DNA from 2 places in the Streptomyces sp. NPDC002309 genome. Region 2 is predicted to be linked to the other one. Evidence: riboswitches for the same ligand, from Rfam matches in the RefSeq annotation. Region 2 holds a riboswitch; the other holds the start of a gene.

Region 1 (5,100 bases), on a different contig from region 2:
CCGTGCGCGGAGGACGGGATCAGGCAGACGGTCCGCTGCTCGTCGCCGTTGGCACGGTGGTACCCGCGCACGGCGAGCAGCCCGGCCAGCTCACCCTGCGAGCCGGCGTTCGGCTGCAACGACACCTTGTCGTAGCCGGTGACCTCGGCGAGACGGTCCTCCAGCTCGTGGATGAGCGTCAGATACCCAGCCGCCTGCTCGGCCGGCACGAACGGGTGCAGCTGACCGAACTCCGGCCAGGTGACCGGCTCCATCTCCGTGGTCGCGTTGAGCTTCATGGTGCAGGATCCGAGCGGGATCATGCCCCGGTCGAGCGCGTAGTCGCGGTCGGCGAGCCGGCGCAGGTAGCGCAGCATCGCGGTCTCGGAGCGGTGCTGCTGGAAGACCGGGTGCGTGAGGTACGCGTCGGTGCGCAGCAGCCCCTCGGGCAGCGCGTCCTCCGTGCGACCGTCCAGCGCCTCGATGTCCCCCTCGACACCGAACGCGGCCCACACGGCGGCCAGCTGGTCCCGGGTGGTGGTCTCGTCGCAGGACATGGAGACGTGGTCGGCGTCGATCCGCCACACGTTGACGCCGTTCGCGCGCGCGGCGGCGGTGACCTCGGCCGCCCGGCCCGGCACCCGCGCGGTGACGGTGTCGAAGTAGGCGCCGTGCACGATCTCGACACCGCCGTCACGCAGACCCGCGGCGAGGATCGCGGCGTACCGGTGGGTCCGCCGTGCGATGCCCTCCAGGCCCTCGGGCCCGTGGTAGACGGCGTACATCCCGGCCATCACGGCGAGCAGCACCTGCGCGGTGCAGATGTTGCTGGTCGCCTTCTCACGCCGGATGTGCTGCTCGCGCGTCTGGAGCGCCAGCCGGTAGGCCTTGTTGCCGTCCGCGTCGACGGAGACGCCCACGAGCCGCCCGGGCAGGCTGCGCGCGAACTTCTCCTGCACCGCCATGTAACCGGCGTGCGGCCCGCCGAAGCCCATCGGGACACCGAACCGCTGCGTGGTACCGACGGCGATGTCCGCGCCCAGCTCACCCGGCGACTTCAGCAGCGTCAGCGCCAGCAGGTCCGCGGCGACGGTGACGAGCGCGCCCCGCTCGTGCGCCTGGTCGATGACGGCCTTGATGTCGCGTACGGCCCCGGAGGCACCCGGGTACTGGATCAGCACGCCGTTGATCTCACGGTCCGCGATCTCGGCCGGGATACCGCCGGCGAGGTCGGCGACGACCACCTCGACCCCGGTCGGCTCGGCGCGGCCCTGGATCACGGCGATGGTCTGCGGCAGCGCGTCCGCGTCGACCAGGAAGAGGCCCTTCTTGTTCTTGCCCATGCGCCGGGAGAGCGCCATCGCCTCGGCCGCGGCCGTGCCCTCGTCGAGCAGCGAGGCACCCGAGGTCGGCAGCCCCGTGAGGTCGGCGACCACGGTCTGGAAGTTCAGCAGCGCCTCCAGCCGGCCCTGCGAGATCTCCGGCTGGTACGGGGTGTACGCCGTGTACCAGGCCGGGTTCTCCATGACGTTGCGCAGGACGACCGGCGGGGTGAAGGTCCCGTAGTAGCCGAGCCCGATCATGGAGCCCAGCACCTGGTTCCGGTCGGCGAGGGAGCGCAGCTCACGCAGCACCTCGGCCTCGGTGCGGGCGCCCGGCAGAGCGAGGGATGCGGCGTTCTTGATCACATCCGGTACCGCGGTGGCGGTGAGCTCGTCGAGCGAGCCGTAGCCGACCTGCGCGAGCATCTTGGCCCGCGCCTCCTGGTCGGGCCCGATGTGACGCTGCTCGAAGGGGATGCCCTGTTCGAGCTCGGAGAGCGGGATGCGCTGGGCGGTCATTGCGGAGGCCTCCTGGTCTGACGCGACCTTCGAGGGACACCCCGGCACGGGTGCCCCGACGGCCTCCCCCTCTGTCATCACAACCTGAGAGCTTCACCGGCCGCCACAGGACGTCCGGCTTGCACCGTCGGTGAGAGCGGGAGCCGTGACACCCGCTCTGCTTTCCAGAGTGACCTCTTCCGTGCGGTACGTGGGCCTGAGAGATTCCGGGGAGGATTTGCTCCTTCGGCGCCCCCCGGTGTGATCTCCGGAGGACTCTCCCGCACGGGGTCAGCAGCCGCTGCCAGGGTACCAGCGAGGTCAACGCCCCGGCGTTCGAGTGGCCGCGTCCCGCAATGTGCTCTTTTGTTGTGCTTACGGACGAGGTGCGAACCAGTGGAGGGCCCGTGCAGACCGATATCGATCCGCGCAACCTGATCGGCCGCAAGGCATTCGACCGTCACGGCAGCAAGATCGGCACCATCGACGAGGTGTACCTCGACGACGCGACCGGCGTACCGGAGTGGGCGGCCATACGGACCGGCCTGTTCAGCAGAGACGCCTTCGTCCCCCTGGAGCCGAGCGAGCTGATCGACGGCACGCTGCACGTCCCCTTCGAGCGCGCCCTCATCAAGGACGCCCCCGACTTCGGCGTCGGCCGGCACCTCTCCCCGGAGCAGGAACTCCAGCTCTACCACCACTACGGCCTCGACGTGGCCGCTCCCCCGACGCTCCCGGACCACGACTTCGGCAAGCTGGCCGGCTCGGAAGAGACGTGACCCGGAGGACTCAGCCCTGAAGCTCGGGTCTTCGCGCCACCAGCGGCAGCGGATCGGCCGGCTCCAGCGCGGGATCGTCGATCCGGAAGGTCCGCACCCGCCCGGGCTCCGACCCGGGCGTCTCGAAGCGCACGGTCACTCTCCCCAGCCCGCTGCCCTGCACCCATCCGTGCCCGTGCTCGGCGTGCCGCACGTCGTGCCCCGCGGCCCACCGTCTCGTGACGGGCCCCGCCTCCTCCCGCTCGGGCTCGTCCGCGGCGCCCTCCGCCGGCCCCGCGTCCCGCTCCCCCGCCGCCTGCGCGAACAGGTCCTCCTGGGTGTAGTCGGCCAGGCCGCTGACGCCGACCCCCAGCAGCCGCACGCCCCCGGTCGTGTCCACGGAGTCCAGCAGCCGGGCCGCCGCCTCCCGCACCACCGCGGGGTCGTCCGTGGGCCCCCGCAGCGTCTCGGAACGGGTCAGCGTCGAGAAGTCGTACCGCCGCACCTTCAGCACGATCGTCCGGCCGGAGAGCCCGGCCCCGCGCAGCCGCCGCACACACCGGTCCGCGAGCCGCTGCACCTCCAGCCCGACCCGGACCCGGTCATGGATGTCCACGTCGTAGGTGTCCTCGACCGACACGGACTTCGCCTCCCGCTCGGCGACCACGGGACGGTCGTCACGGGCCAGCGCCATGGCGTACAGCGCGTGCCCGTGCGCTTTGCCCAGGAGCCGGACGAGTTCGTCCTCGCCCGCCTCGGCGATCTCCTCCACCGTGACGATCCCGGCCCGGCGCAGATGGTCGCCCGTCGCGGGTCCCACCCCCGGCAGCGTCCGCACCGACATCGGGCCCAGCAGCGCCCGCTCGGTGCCCGGCTCGATCAGCACCAGTCCGTCCGGCTTGGCCTCCTCGGAGGCGATCTTCGCGAGCATCTTGGAGGCGGCGAGCCCGACCGACCCCGTGAGACCGGTGACGGCCCGGATGTCGGCGCGCAGCCTGACCCCCGCCAGCCGAGCCGACTCCCGGTCCCTGGCGGCCCCACCGGCCTCCAGATCGACGAACGCCTCGTCCAGGCTCAACGGCTCCACCAGCGGCGACATCGCCCGCAGCAGGGCCATCACCTGCTCGCTGATCGTCCGGTACAGCCCGAAGCGCGGCACCAGGCAGGCGGCGTTCGGCGCGAGCCTGCGCGCCTGGCCCATGGGCATCGCCGAATGCACCCCGAACACCCGGGCCTCGTACGAGCAGGTCGCCACCACTCCGCGCGGTCCGAGCCCACCGACGATCACGGCTTTCCCGCGCAGGCTCGGCTTGGACGCCTGCTCCACCGAGGCGAAGAAGGCATCCATGTCGAGATGCAGGATCGTGGGCGCGGTTCTCACAGGTCCGATGCTGCCTCACGGCACTGACAACGCCCCCGTGGCCACGGGCCGCCGTCGGCAGTGCCTCAGACGGCCCTGTTGCGCCGCCGCGCCAGCTCGTCCGCCGGATTGTGCCCGACCAGCGTCTCACCGGTGTCGATCCGCTCGCCGTGCAGCTGCGACAGGGCGCTCTCCACGTCCCGCCAGACCACACCGACGGCGATCCCGAAGACCCCCTGGCCACCCTGGAGCAGGGCGTGGACCTCGTCGGGCGAGGTGCACTCGTAGACCGTGGCGCCATCGCTCATCAGTGTCATCCGCTCCAGGTCCTGGAAGCCACGCTCGCGCAGGTGCTGGACGGTGGTGCGGATGTTCTGCAGCGAGACCCCGGTGTCGAGGAATCTCTTGACGATCTTCAGTACGACGACGTCGCGAAAGCTGTACAGGCGTTGCGTACCGGACCCGTGGGCCGGCCGCACACTGGGCTCGACGAGGCCCGTCCGGGCCCAGTAGTCCAGTTGCCGATAGGTGATGCCCGCGGCCGCGCAGGCCGTCGGGCCTCGGTAGCCGATCTCCTCGGACGCCATGGGCGCCGCCCCTCCGCCGCCGGGAACGGCCATAGGTCGCTGCGGAGCGTGATCAGTCGCCCTGCCGTGCGGAGGGTACCCCCCACTCGGGCGAAGCCGAGAGCTCGGGGGAGGGTACGAACCGCTCTCCCCGAAACCGCGTCCGGGGGCACCCCCAGCCGTACCGTCGCCGCTGGTTCTCACGCCGACCTCCGTCCTTGACCTGCCTTCTCGACGGTAGGCAGTCACCAAGGGTGCGTCAACGATCGCCACACTCGGCACGCCGAGTGATAATCACCCTGAGAGTGGTTTCCCGCACCCCACCGCGGGGAAAGGCTAGCCGAATGCTCTGGCGGAAAGTCGCGTGACGCTCTCAGTCGCCACTGGCACGTGCCGGAGCGCGCGACACGGCGCCGGGCACATACCGGCCCGCCGCGGACCCCGGGTCCGCGCGGGCCGCCACACTCACTGGCTGCTGGTGCCGAAGTCCTCGGGCGAGATCTGGTCGAGGAACTCCCGGAACTTCTCCACCTCGTCCTCCTGCTCGTCGGGGATCGCGATACCGGCGTCGTCGAGCACCCCGTCACTGCCGTAGATCGGCGTACCGGTGCGCAGGG
Region 2 (5,100 bases):
GGTGTTCAGGACGGACATGTGGCTACGACTCCTCAGCCGGCGGTGTGGGGGGCGTACTCGTCGGCGGAGAGCAGGTCGGCGGGCTCCTCCGCGATCCGCACCTTGAACAGCCAGCCGCCCTCGAAGGGCGCGGAGTTCACCAGCGACGGGTCGTTCACCACGTCCTCGTTGATCTCGGTGATCTCACCGCTGACCGGGGAGTACAGGTCGCTGACCGACTTGGTCGACTCCAGCTCGCCGCAGGTCTCGCCCGCGGTCACCTGGGAGCCCACCTCGGGGAGCTGGGCGTAGACGACGTCGCCGAGCGCGTTCGCCGCGAACTCGGTGATGCCGACCGTCGAGACGCCGTCCTCGGCGACCGACAGCCACTCGTGCTCCTTGCTGTACCGCAGCTGCTGGGGGTTGCTCATGGGCCTGGATTCTCCTGTACGCGGGGGAGTGCTGTGGAAAGGGGGGGCGCCCGCTCGAACTGTGCGTGAGCAGGCGAAATGTGCCCCGGGTCACATGGACCCGGGTCCAGTGTCTACTTGTGGCGCTTGTAGAACGGCAGCGCCACGACCTCGTACGGCTCGTGGGTGCCCCGGATGTCCACGCCGACTCCCGGCGTGCCCGGAGCCGCGTGCGCGGCGTCGACGTAGGCCATGGCGATGGGCTTGCCGAGCGTGGGGGAGGGGGCGCCGGAGGTGACCTCGCCGATCACCTCGCCGCCGGCGACGACGGCGTACCCGGCGCGCGGCACCCGGCGGCCCTCGGCGATCAGCCCGACGAGGACGCGCGGCGGCTTGGCCTCGGAGCGCGCGGCGGCCTCGGTGAGCGCCTCGCGCCCGACGAAGTCGCCCTCCTTCTCGAACTTCACCACCCGGCCGAGCCCGGCGTCGAAGGGGGTGAGCGAGGTGGTCAGCTCGTTCCCGTAGAGGGGCATGCCGGCTTCCAGGCGCAGTGTGTCCCGGCAGGACAGCCCGCACGGGACCAGTCCGACGCCCGCGCCGGCCTCGGTCAGCGCCTCCCACAGCGCGACGGCGTGCTCCGGCTTCACGAACAGCTCGAAGCCGTCCTCACCGGTGTACCCGGTGCGCGCGATCAGCGCCGGGACGCCCGCGACGGTGCCGGGCAGGCCGGCGTAGTACTTCAGCCCGTCGAGGTCGGCGTCGGTCAGCCGCGCCAGGATGCCGGGCGACTCGGGGCCCTGGACGGCGAGAAGGGCGTAGGCGTCCCGGTCGTCGCGGACGACGGCGTCGAAGCCCTCCGCGCGCGCGGTGAGGGCGTCCAGCACGGTCTGCGCGTTGCTCGCGTTGGCCACGACCATGTACTCGGTGTCGGCGAGCCGGTAGACGATCAGGTCGTCCAGGATGCCGCCGTCGGCCTGGCAGATCATGGTGTAGCGGGCGCGGCCGACGCCGACGGAGGCGATGTTGCCGACGAGCGCGTGGTTCAGGAGCAGGGCGGCCTGCGGGCCGGTGACCGTGATCTCACCCATGTGCGAGAGGTCGAAGAGTCCGGCCTTCGTGCGCACGGCGAGGTGCTCGTCGCGCTCGGAGCCGTAGCGCAGGGGCATGTCCCAGCCGGCGAAGTCGGTCATGGTCGCGCCCAGCGAGCGATGCAGGGCATCGAGCGCGGTGCGACGGGGTGCGGTGCTGCTCATCGGTCGGTCTCCCAAGGCATGACGGCGAGGTCGTTCCTCCCCATCTGTCATCGGAACCTGAGAGGTTCGCCATGACCGTCCCGTGGAAGGAGGGATCATGGTTTGCACCTTGGGTGGAGCCACTGCGGCAGCGGCCCGCTTTTCAGATGTGCCTCGCCCGCGCGGTAACGGGGCCTGAGAGATTCAAGGGAGGGACTTGCTCCTTCGGCGCCCCGGGCACGATGTGCCAGGGAACTCTCCCGCGCGGATTCAAGCGGCCGGTATGCAGTTGGCGGCCACATCATTGCACGCATCGCCCGCGTGCGGCAGGGGGACCTTTCCCCAGGGGACGCACAGCGTCCACGACCGGGCACAGTGTGTTGTAGCAGGCTTGTAGCCGGAACCGGACGGAAACACGTGACGCCCCCGATCACCTTCTCTTTACACTCGACGGGGACGGTGACTCGTGAACCGCCCCAGGGGAGGACGATCACGGTGAACAGGACAACGGCCTACGCGACCACCGCGGGCCTCGCACTGCCCAAGCAGCCGACCGCCCCGGCCCGGGAGGCGTGCGGCGCCCTGCCGTTCCCCGTGGTCCGTGACCTGCGCGACCGTGCGGGCCGCAGCCCGCACGCCCTGCTCTTCGCCCCCCGTGACCTAGTCGTGATCACCGGCCTGCCCGGCAGCGGCAAGTCGACCCTCATGCGGCGCGCGGTCCGCGCCGCGCGCATCGACTCCCAGGACACCCGCGACCGCTGGGACGCCGGGACGCCGCACTGGCTGCCGTACGCGGTGTACCGCCCGCTCGTCCGGCTCGCCCACTACGCGGGGCTGCGCCGCGCCCTGCGCTCCGGCAGGGGCGTCGTCGTCCACGACTGCGGGACGCAGGCATGGGTGCGCGCCTGGCTGGCCCGTGAGGCCCGCCGTCGGGGCGGCACCCTCCACATGCTGCTGCTCGACGTCACCGCCGAGCAGGCGCTGGCGGGCCAGCGCGAGCGCGGCCGGGGTGTCTCGCGGTACGCGTTCCTGCGCCACCGCCGCGCCGCCGCCCGCCTGGTGCGCCGTTCCGAGCGCGGTGACCTGCCCCGTGGTTGCGGCGCCGCGATCCTCCTGGACCGGTCCGCGGCGAACACCCTGCGCAGAATCGGTTTCACGGGCTGACGCCACGGGCGGCGGGGCGGGCGGGTTAGCCTTTTCAGCCGGTAGCACTGGTACGGAGCAGGCGGTAGGCAGATGGACTTCCCGGGGGACTTTCCGGCACAGACGCACCCCCATCCGCACGGCGGATGGCCCGGCAACGAGCTGGAGGAGGTGCTCTCGGCGTCCCTCGGCGTGCCCTCGGCCGGCGCCCGCATCGTCGAGGTGCTCGCCCGTAGCTTCGTCTGGGTGCCGCTGCCGAGCGGCGGCGGACCCGACAGCGGCCCCCTCGACCTGCCCGGCATGGAGATCGACGGCCAGGCGTACGTCCCGGTCTTCAGCTCCGAGGAGCAGTTCCGCCAGGTCGTCGGCTCCCCTATGTCGTTCACCGTCGCCCCCGCCGTCGAGTTCGCCCGCGGCCTGCCCCCGCAGGCGGGCATCGTGGTGAACCCCGGTGGCGTGGTCGGCCTCCCCCTGCCGCCCGCGGCGGTCGCCGAACTCGGCCGGGCCGGCCGCAATCCGCTGGACGGTGCGGCGAGCGGCGGCAGGGTCCGCCTCTTCGAGCCGGACTGGCAGGACGAGCCGGTCGACTTCCTCACGGCGGCGTCCGCGGAGTTCGAGGCCGTCGGCATCGTCACCACGGCCCGCCGCTGCCTGGCGGCCGTCGAGACGGGGCAGCCGGTGCTGTTCGTCGGCGTCGAACTCTCCCAGTGGGAGGGCGATCTGCGCGCCGCCCCGCTGGACGCCCTCGGCCGCGCCCTCGGCCGTGTCCCGGTCCGGTGGCCGGTCAACCTGGTCCTGATGGACGTCGTCCAGGACCCGGTGGTCTCGTGGCTGCGGGAGCGGGTGCGCCCGTTCTACCAGCGGGTCTTGTGACACACCCCGAGGACCGGCGCCCGTGGAGCAGCGCGGGGAACCGCGTGTCCGGCACACGCCTGTCCGCACTCGCGGGAAGACACCGGGTCCTGAGTCGGTGGGCGCCCTTAAGCTAGGGTCACGGCTCGAACAGGGCGTTGCACGAAGGGGCGTAAACAGTGAGCGCTAGCGGCACGGGCACCGCCGCGGCCGGCCAGGTCGAGCACATGCTGCGCCAGGTGACGCCGGGGCGCTACGACGCCTACGAGGCGCTCCTGCGCGCCCTCGCGACCACCGGCTCGGGCCAGATCTGGATGCTGCTGTGGCACGGCCAGGCCGGCAGCCCCGACGCCCAGTACGGGAGCATGGAGGTCGACGGCAACGGCTACGCCCCCTGCGTCACCTCGGCCCAGGAGCTCTCGGCGAGCGGCTGGAACCGCAGTTACGAGGTGGTCGACGGCCTGGACGTGGCCCGCACCCTCTATCCCGACCACTACGGCCTCTGGCTGAACCCGCACGCCCCCGGCGGCGGCGTCGGCATCCCGTGGCTCGACCTGCGCCGGATCGCCACCGGCCTCGACCGCCAGCCGGCCGGGCCCCTGCGGATGTCCGAACCCGGCATCCAGATCCCGCAGTTCTATGCTCTGCTGTCGCAAAACGCCCACCGCACCCCGGTGGTCCGCTCGTTGCGCCGTGCCTGGGTCCAGCCCACGCTCGGGGCGCCGTACCTCGCCATCGGTCTCGACGTGTACGACACCTCCCCGCCCGCCGTGGACTCGGTACGCGCGATGATGCAGCAGTCCATCGGCGCCGTCCCTGACGGCCTGCCGGTGTCGACGGTCGCGATGTCCGACGAGTTCGACCCGGTCGCGATGTGGCTGCGCGCCAACTCCCGTCCCTTCTACGACCGTGAGGCCCACGGGGCGCCGGCGCAGACGGCCCCCCGCGGCTACGGATATCCCCCCTCCCGCTGAGCGTTTTCCGCCCGAAGGTTGTCGAGACCGCCGTGCCGCGCGGCCGATGAGGCGCGGGCGCGGCCGGACACGCTCCGGGCGCTCCGGCCGGAGTCCGCGCTGATCCCGTTCCGCGGTGTCGCCCTGAAGCTGACGGCTTCGCAGCGCTTCTGATTCCCCGTTTGCCTGTTTGGCTTCGGCGAATTCTGCAAAGCTTTCGACGCCGAGCGATGTCGAGTGCCTCGCGTGAGCCGGTGAGTGCATGAGGCAGGCGTCCGACCTGCGGCGCAGCCGAACTAACGTCCGTATCGGGCAACTTGGGTGCAGGCATCCGCGATGTGCCGGAAGCTTCCGTTTTGAGGGGCGTTCAGATCTCAGGTATGTATCACCGCTATGCGGACTGTTCTAGGCTGCCGGTCGCGTCTGTAGTGTGCAGGCGGTCAAGCGTGCATTCCCCCTTGAGGAACCTGGAGTGGCCTCCTTATGCGCATAATCAGATCCCGCGCCGCCAGGGCGATCACGGCCGCGTTG

The links. Region 2 has a riboswitch for glycine ahead of gcvT (glycine cleavage system aminomethyltransferase GcvT). Riboswitches for the same ligand answer to the same signal wherever they lie in the genome.
Region 1: another riboswitch for glycine. It lies ahead of gcvP (aminomethyl-transferring glycine dehydrogenase); the one in region 2 lies ahead of gcvT (glycine cleavage system aminomethyltransferase GcvT).

The regions. Positions count from the first base shown of each region.
Region 1 covers NZ_JBSFCI010000059.1:19,015-24,114, forward strand. The annotation lists gene gcvP (aminomethyl-transferring glycine dehydrogenase) at 1-1,820, opposite strand, end outside; glycine riboswitch at 1,995-2,093, opposite strand; gene ACWCPM_RS32150 (PRC-barrel domain-containing protein) at 2,207-2,578, shown strand; gene ACWCPM_RS32155 (DNA polymerase IV) at 2,589-3,938, opposite strand; gene ACWCPM_RS32160 (MerR family transcriptional regulator) at 4,004-4,687, opposite strand; gene ACWCPM_RS32165 (bifunctional nuclease family protein) at 4,949-5,100, opposite strand, start outside.
Region 2 covers NZ_JBSFCI010000011.1:2,927-8,026, forward strand. The annotation lists gene glyA (serine hydroxymethyltransferase) at 1-18, opposite strand, end outside; gene gcvH (glycine cleavage system protein GcvH) at 33-410, opposite strand; gene gcvT (glycine cleavage system aminomethyltransferase GcvT) at 524-1,642, opposite strand; glycine riboswitch at 1,677-1,794, opposite strand; glycine riboswitch at 1,795-1,894, opposite strand; gene ACWCPM_RS11780 (AAA family ATPase) at 2,117-2,785, shown strand; gene ACWCPM_RS11785 (enhanced serine sensitivity protein SseB) at 2,858-3,637, shown strand; gene ACWCPM_RS11790 (enhanced serine sensitivity protein SseB C-terminal domain-containing protein) at 3,796-4,590, shown strand; gene ACWCPM_RS11795 (ABC transporter substrate-binding protein) at 5,053-5,100, shown strand, end outside.